2 linked regions of the Allorhodopirellula heiligendammensis genome follow. The protein of the gene in region 1 interacts with the protein of each later gene in a pairwise test. Links are inferred from orthologs where the notes say so. Each region holds a gene or a part of one and is shown in the gene's direction. Other genes may lie near its edges.

Region 1 (4,028 bases):
CGAGTGTCGCACTTTATTGATTGATTGGGGGGCGAAAGTCGACGGGTATTGCAGCGATCTGACCCGCACTCTGCACCGCCCAGGCTCGAAATCTGCCAATTCCGACCGGTATGAAGCCGCTTACCAGGCCGTTCTCGAAGCGCAGCTCGCAGCGATTGCCACCATTCGCGACGGCGTCGCGGCCGTTGAGGTCGATGCCGCCGCCCGCGCCGTCCTCGCCAAAGCCGGTTTCGCCGAGGCATTCAGTCACGGACTGGGGCACGGTTTTGGACTCGAAATTCACGAAGATCCCCGCATGGGTCCAGCCTGCACCGAGACGCTCCGCAGCGGAATGGTGCTGACCGTCGAGCCAGGTGTGTATTTCGAGGGGGAGTTCGGTATTCGCATCGAAGATGATCTGTTGGTCACCGATACTGGCTGTGAATTGCTCAGCGACCTCCCCAAGGGTCTCGATGATTGCCCGCTGGTAATGTAAAACACCGGTCTGAATCCCCACGCACACCACCCTTTCGTTTTGAAACTCAGGCTTTTCGCATGACTGCTGATTCGCCCAAACGCGGCTCGACCACCAAGAGCGTTGGCTCGAAATCCCCTCAGGGGGCAAAATCTCGCTCAGCGACTGGACCGGGCGACGTTTTCGACATCGATCGCATTCGCCAGATCGTCGAGTTGATGGAGCAACACGAACTCAGCGAAGTGGACCTGCAGCAGGCCGACGATCGCATTCGATTGACCCGTGGCGGCTCGCAGCCCGTACCCGCCGCGTACCCCGTTAGCGCACCTGCCCCCGCCCCTGTCGCTGCGGCGCCAGCCCCGGCTCCGGCGGCCGCAGCCCCCGCTAGCGGTGGATCCGACGCAGCAGCATCGACCGCCGGTACGATCACGATTAATTCGCCCATGGTGGGGACATTCTACGCTCGAGCGAACCCCGAGGCGCCGGCGTTTGTCAAAGTTGGCGACCGGGTCAGCGAAGACACCGTCGTGTGCATCGTCGAAGCGATGAAGGTGTTCAACGAGATTCCCGCCGAATGCAGCGGCAAAATCGTCGAGGTGCTCGTGGGTGATCAGGAACCCGTCGACTTCAACAAGCCCCTCTTCCGCATCCAGACCGGTAGCTGAGCGATGTTTCAACGAATCTTGATCGCCAATCGTGGCGAAATTGCGCTGCGCATCATCCGTGCCTGCCGTGAAATGGGCATTGAATCCGTCGCGGTTTTTAGCCAAGCGGATGCCGACTCCATGCACGTCAAGCTCGCCGATCGGGCGATTTGCGTCGGTACCGCCCGCAGCGCCGATAGTTATCTTAAAACCGACCGGATCATCGCTGCGGCAGAAGTCTCCGGGGCGGATGCGATTCACCCCGGCTACGGTTTCTTAGCTGAGAATGCTCAGTTTAACGAAATGTGCCGGAGCAGCGGCTTTGAATTCATCGGTCCTTCGCCCAGCGCGATGGAAAAACTCGGAGACAAGAACACCGCCCGCAGCATGGCGGTTGCCCAGAACGTCCCCGTCGTGCCCGGGAGCGATGGGTTGATCACTGACTTTAGTCGCGCCGCGGCAGTAGCCCAGGAGATCGGGTTTCCGGTGCTGATCAAAGCCACCGCCGGTGGTGGCGGCAAAGGCATGCGGGTTGCCGAGAGCGAAGAGGTGCTCGTCAGCCAACTCGAAGCTGCGCGAAACGAAGCCATTGCAGCATTTGGCAATGGCGGTGTGTACCTCGAGAAATTCGTTGCGAACCCGCGTCACATCGAGGTTCAGGTCATCGCCGATACCCACGGGAACGTCTGCCATTTGTTCGAACGGGATTGCAGCGTCCAGCGGCGACACCAAAAACTCGTCGAAGAAGCTCCCAGTCCTGATCTGCCCCAAGAACGCCGCGAGGCGATCTGTGATGCCGCCGTCCGTATGATCGCCGGCGCCGATTACGCGGGTGCGGGCACGGTCGAGTTCATCGTGGACAAGGACTACAACTTTTACTTCATCGAGGTCAACGCGCGTATCCAGGTCGAGCATCCGGTGTCGGAGATGATTACCGGTGTGGACCTGATCCAAGAGCAAATTCGCGTTGCTGCGGGTGAGACCCTGTCTTTCGCCCAACATGATCTCCACGTCAGCGGCGTGGCGATTGAGTGCCGGATCAATGCGGAAGATCCCAAGAAGAACTTTCAACCTTGCCCCGGCAAAATTCAATCGATGTTCGCTCCCGGCGGATTGGGTGTGCGATTTGATTCGCACGTGGCGACCGGTTATACGGTGCCTCCCTACTACGATTCGATGATTGGCAAATTGATTGTCCATCGGCCCACACGGGAACTCGCCATCGCCACGATGCTCCGCGCGCTCCGCGAACTGCAGGTAGAAGGAATTTCGACGACGGTCCCGTTCCACGAATGGATCCTGCGGGACGAAGCGTTCCTCGGCGGCAGTGTCGACACCAAGTATGTCGACCGAGCATACAAAGGGCAGTAGTCGGATTGCCGACCGACGGTTTCGCCGGTCGTGAGAATTGAGCGGGGAAACATTTGGTGTCTGCGTAACTCGCCACCACGATACGTCCGGGTTATGCTGGTGGGGATTCCCCACTTCGTATTTTACCCGTATGAGATCTCCCATGGATTTTCCTTCATTCTCACGACGACGATGGCTCGCTGCTACGGCTGCAACGGTGGCTGCGGCCACACTGCCTCGGCCAGCATGGGCCGCCGGTGCCCCCCAAGCAAAATTGGGCATTCAGCTCTATTCCTTGCGGGGTTACAACGTCAATGATGCGTTGCAACACGCCGCTGATCTCGGATTTGATGAGGTGGAGTTCTACAGTGGGATGCTGCCAATCAACTCGACGCCGGAGCAGATCGCGGAGATTAAGAAACGCGTGTCCGACTTGGGTATGTCAATTTCTGCGCACGGCGTGAATCATTTTGGTGGCGACGCTGCTGCCAATCGCAAGCTGTTTGAATTTGCCAAGGCACTTGGTGTGCCGACCATTACGGCAGATCCAGAGCCGGCCGCTTTCGATAGTTTGGACGACCTCGTCGACGAGTTCGACATTCGCATCGCCATCCACAATCACGGTCCGTCGGCGCGTTACAACCAAGTCGTTGATGTGCTCAAGGCGATCGAAGGTCATGACGAGCGGATTGGGGCGTGCGCAGACCTCGGACACTACATCCGATCTGGGCAAGAACCCGTCGAGGTGATCCGCTCGCTGAAAGGACGTCTGTATGGCGTCCATCTCAAGGACTTTGCTGAGATGAAAGAACACACCAAGGGTGTGGTCTTGGGCCAAGGGCACCTCGATGTCGAAGGCGTCTTCGTCGCCATGCAGGACGTTGGCTTTCCCACCAACGGTGCGTTGTCGCTCGAGTACGAAGAAGACCCGAGCAATCCGCTCGCTGAGATTCGCCAATGCGTCACCATTGCCAATGCCGCCATGGAAAAGGTGTCTACCTAGACGCTGACGACAATCCTGTAACGGCAGTTGGGCTGAGTGGTGAGCCGCATGTGGCGAGCCACGCATGCCCGTCGATACCTTCCACGATGCGCAGTACGACGCAAAAGAAACGATCACGCTGGCGTGCTCAGCACGCTCGGCCGCGGTCGCGGCGCATGATTGTTCACCTTCGCCAGACTTTCTTTTCTCTCCGGCTCAGCTTAGGCTGTAGTCTCAGTTTGGTGGGATCGTTGTGACAAACCGACGGGAAATGAAATGCGAATTGGTGTACCGGTCGAGACCTGGCCGGGCGAACTCAGAACCTCGCTCGTGCCGAGCAACGCGAAAAAGCTGATCGGAAGTGGGTTCGAGATAACTGCGGAGTCCGGTCTCGGGCTCGCGTCGGGCTTCTCCGACGAGGAGTACACCGAGGCAGGAGTGTCGGTTGTGGCCGATCGGGATGAGGTGCTCTCGCAAGCGGACTTGGTACTGCGAGTTCGCCAGCCCGAAGCCCGCGATATTGAAACGCTCAAAAGTGGCAGCGTGCATGTCAGTTTCCTCGATCCGATGAATCGCCGGGACTTGGTGGACGCGATGG
Region 2 (3,926 bases), on another replicon or contig:
AGCTGTCCGCAAATTAATTGGACGGGTCGCGCCCACTGACTCTACGGTATTGATCCGGGGAGAGACCGGCTGCGGGAAAGAACTGGTAGCTCGCGCGATCCACAGCCAAAGCCTACGTGCTGAAAAACCATTTGTCGCCGTCAACTGCGGTGCGCTGCCAGAGAACCTTATCGAGAGTGAACTCTTTGGGCACACAAAAGGCTCCTTCACCGGCGCCGATACGTCACGAGTTGGACTGTTTGAGGTCGCCAATGGCGGCACCCTGTTTCTCGATGAGATTGGAGAGCTACCGCTCGCGGTGCAAGCCAAGCTGTTGCGGGTGCTAGAGACCGGCGACATCCGTCGGCTCGGCGACAACGAGAGTCTGCATGTCGACGTGCGAATTGTCTGCGCCACACACCGCGACCTGGAGAAAATGGTGGGGGAACAGACATTCCGCGAAGACTTGATGTTCCGCATCAATACGTTCGAACTTCGCGTACCCCCACTGCGTGAGCGGATCGAAGATCTCGTTACGCTCGCGTCGCATCTACTGCGTCGCCATCGCCGGGATGGCGCTGACGATCAGCTCTTCACTCCCGAGGCGATCGCTGAACTTCAGGGTCACCAGTGGCCAGGCAACGTGCGTGAACTCGCCAATGTGATCGAGCACGCATCCGTCCTCTGTGATGCATTGCCGATCGGAGTAGAACACCTACCGGCTCATTTTTCGCAGCGAAAATTGCGGGATGATCTCGTCGGCACCGCTCCAATGTCCCTCAAAGAGCTGGAGCAACTTGCGATCGACCGCAGCATGAAGCGGCACGACGGAAACAAAAAGGCGGTGGCTGAGGAACTCGGCGTCAGCTTAAAAACACTCTACAATCGCCTCAACGTAACTGCGGAAGCGGAAGCCGCTTAAGTAACCGTTGGCGATCCGTAGCATCTTCCGATGTTTCGCTAACAATCCACCTGGAACGTGAGCATCCGAAGCATCATCGAGCGAACCTTCTGCTGGAGAGGCAAGTTTTAATAAATCTTGCGTGGGCGAGCTTCGCGATCACACTCCGAGCGATCACATTCCAAGCTACGGACGCTGCCCCCCTTCCCTCCGTGTCAACACCATCAAGCAACATCGCCCCGCGAGGCGATGTTGCGTTCCTCACCCAATGGACGCCATGGTTGATCCTGCCGTTGACGAAACGCACATGGCCGCGGCTGTCGAATTGGCGTGGGCTGGCCTCGGGTCAGTTGAGCCCAACCCCATGGTCGGCTGCGTGATCGTCCGCGCTGGCCAAGTGATCGGGCGTGGGTGCCACGAACGATTCGGCGAGGCGCATGCCGAAGTTAACGCGTTGCATGACTGTTTACAAAATGGGCATGACGCGAAGGGCGCGACCGCCTACGTCACTCTCGAACCGTGCTGCCACCACGGTAAGACCCCACCCTGCGCCGATGCCCTGATCGCTGCCGGGCTTGCCCGCGTCGTGATCGCGGTCGTCGACCCCTTTGAGCAAGTCTCCGGGGGCGGTGTCGCGAGATTGAAAGACGCCGGGATCGAAGTCGACACGGGGGTCGCAGTTGAACTCGCCACCAACCAACTCGCTGCATATCTGAAACGAGTGCGGACGGGTCGTCCGTGGGTGATTGCCAAATGGGCGATGAGCATGGACGGGCGGATTGCGACGGCCACCGGGCAAAGCCAGTGGATCACAGGCGAATCGGCCCGCCGCGAGGTACATGCCTTACGCGGCCGGATCGATGGGATCGCTGTCGGCATGGGCACCGTCCTGGCGGACGACCCGCTCCTGACCGCCCGGCCAAGTGGGCCCCGCACTCTCAATCGCACTCTCAATCGCATCGTCTTCGCACAAACGCGAGTGCCTCCTCTGGATCGTCAACTTGTAAAAACTGCAACTAAAACGCCGCTGTGGCTGATCGCTGGGCCGCTGGTTCGAGACGCAGATTTGGCCGCGCTGAGCGGCCATGGCGCCAGGGTGATCCGCTGTCAAAATCCAGATCCTATCGCCATGATTGATGAGGCGCTGCTGCGACTTGGCGGGCGTGATAATCCCGGCGGCACCCCCCTCACAAACCTGATGGTTGAAGGCGGCGGGCGGCTGCTGGGCAGCTTCGCTGCAGCTGAGCAAATTGACGAAGCGCATGTTTACATTGGCAGCAAATTGATCGGTGGCCAGGCGGCTCCCGGTCCGGTGGGCGATCCAGGAATTTCCCAGCTCAATCGATCCATCTCACTCCGCGTTGGCTCGGTCGACCGATTCGACGATGACGTGCGGATCATTTATCGAAAAGCCTCCCAGCACCGTTGAGCAGCTATAATAAGCGACAACCAAGTGCTTTCCAACTTCGGCAAACCGCTCGCACTCTCTCTCACTTTTGCTGCTCACCATGACTCGAAATCGTCTGCTTGCCTGCATCATTTTGATCGCATCGGCCTCGCTCCTAATGCTGACACCAACCATTGGCGAAGAAACAACTAATACTCAGGATATGTTCAAAAAAGAAACCTACGTCAGCTCAGGTGGCGGCGAACTGAAGTATCGCATCCACATTCCGCAATCCGCCAGCACCGATGCCAAACTACCGTTGGTATTGTTTCTGCACGGTGCGGGCGAGCGTGGCAACGATAACGAAGCGCAGCTCAAGCATGGCGCGACCGAGTTCCTCAAAAACGGGCGTGACGAGCAATTCCCGGCGATTATCGTTGCCCCGCAATGCCCTCGCGACATGAAATGGGTTGATGCCGATTGGTCTCAATCCGAGGGCGAGGGTACGTTCATGTCCACCCCCTCACCAACGATGAACCTCGTCTTTCAACTACTCGACGAGGTCATTGCCCAAGGCAACGTGGACACCTCGCGATTGTACGTCACCGGTCTCTCCATGGGCGGCTATGGAAGCTGGTACGCGGCAGCGGAGTACCGCACCATGGCGAGCCACGAGGTTGCCGACGCAGCAAGGGACTCAGGCCGTGCCGCGACCAGTGGCTTCGCCGCCATGATCGCTGTCTGCGGCGGTGGCGATTCCAGCTGGGCCGATCGCTACGACCCTGTTAGCGTTTGGGCCGTTCACGGCGACGCTGACACTGCTGTGCCCGTCATTCGCAGTCGTGCCATGATCGCCGCCTTGGTCAACGGAGGCCATCCAGGGGAAATTCGCTATACCGAACGCGCCGGTGTCGACCATGACAGTTGGACCCAGACGTACGCCGATGATGAAACCTACGATTGGCTATTCTCGCAATCGCGCCAGTAAAGCTGCGGGATTAACGTTTATCTGTCATCGGCGATAACCGACCATGGGATGTTAAAGTAAACCCCGTTGGGATCGCTGATCTTGGGGCCTTGAAAGGGTGGCGCGATCGACGGAGCGTCCCACACCCTGTCGTCGCCGCGAGAGAGCTGCAAGCGGCGGTGATTCTGTCGTACAGGCGCGCAATACCAAGACCGCCTCTCGCCTTCGACGCGTGCTTCCACCATCAGCAGTAGTTCTGGATCGGTGCCATCGACAAAAGCAAAAAGGGCTCCGTTTTCGACATGGTTCGGCTCGCTCTGATACTGATACAAAGGGGCTGTTAGCAATCGCAGTTCACGGAACCTATCTTCGTGAGCAACCTCCTGAATTCGACCGCGGAACTGCCGAGCGAGACGTAATATCTCCAGGCGTCGCACCGAGTTTTTTTGACTTGGCGACGGAACATCCGCCAGCTTAAAAAACTGAATGCCAGGCTCAGTCGGATGCCATACCGCCACATTGTTCAGAGTTGCAGTGAGCGGATCGGACGACAGCGATTGAAAGGTGAGCCGACGGGCAGCGACAGGTCCATCCACTCTGGCGTAGATACTCAGAAAGGCGGCCGGGCGCTCATGATCCGTCCACAGGTACGAGTCGCCGTATACGCTTCCGTCGATCGCGTTGGACCAGCG

The links.
Region 2: the proteins of accC (region 1) and ribD interact in binary tests that used the Escherichia coli proteins (3 or more experiments, as listed by UniProt). The link is inferred for Allorhodopirellula heiligendammensis from one-to-one orthologs.

The regions. Positions count from the first base shown.
Region 1 is NZ_SJPU01000003.1:909,173-913,200, forward strand. What follows is about bases 362-3,295. They hold accC (acetyl-CoA carboxylase biotin carboxylase subunit), read left to right. Parts: upstream 362-1,122; coding sequence 1,123-2,469; downstream 2,470-3,295. Other genes in these bases: Poly21_RS23270 (M24 family metallopeptidase), read left to right, coding at 362-475; accB (acetyl-CoA carboxylase biotin carboxyl carrier protein), read left to right, coding at 535-1,119; Poly21_RS23285 (sugar phosphate isomerase/epimerase family protein), read left to right, coding at 2,612-3,295. Outside these bases: more of Poly21_RS23270, read left to right, coding at 1-361; more of Poly21_RS23285, read left to right, coding at 3,296-3,451; Poly21_RS23290 (Re/Si-specific NAD(P)(+) transhydrogenase subunit alpha), read left to right, coding at 3,707-4,028. UniProt on the Escherichia coli protein: This protein is a component of the acetyl coenzyme A carboxylase complex; first, biotin carboxylase catalyzes the carboxylation of the carrier protein and then the transcarboxylase transfers the carboxyl group to form malonyl-CoA.
Region 2 is NZ_SJPU01000001.1:364,403-368,328, forward strand. Bases 402-3,233 are described here. They hold ribD (bifunctional diaminohydroxyphosphoribosylaminopyrimidine deaminase/5-amino-6-(5-phosphoribosylamino)uracil reductase RibD), read left to right. Parts: upstream 402-1,157; coding sequence 1,158-2,309; downstream 2,310-3,233. Other genes in these bases: Poly21_RS01355 (sigma-54-dependent transcriptional regulator), read left to right, coding at 402-901; Poly21_RS01365 (carboxylesterase family protein), read left to right, coding at 2,389-3,233. In the rest of the region: more of Poly21_RS01355, read left to right, coding at 1-401; more of Poly21_RS01365, read left to right, coding at 3,234-3,255; Poly21_RS01370 (hypothetical protein), read right to left, coding at 3,273-3,926. UniProt on the Escherichia coli protein: Converts 2,5-diamino-6-(ribosylamino)-4(3h)-pyrimidinone 5'-phosphate into 5-amino-6-(ribosylamino)-2,4(1h,3h)-pyrimidinedione 5'-phosphate.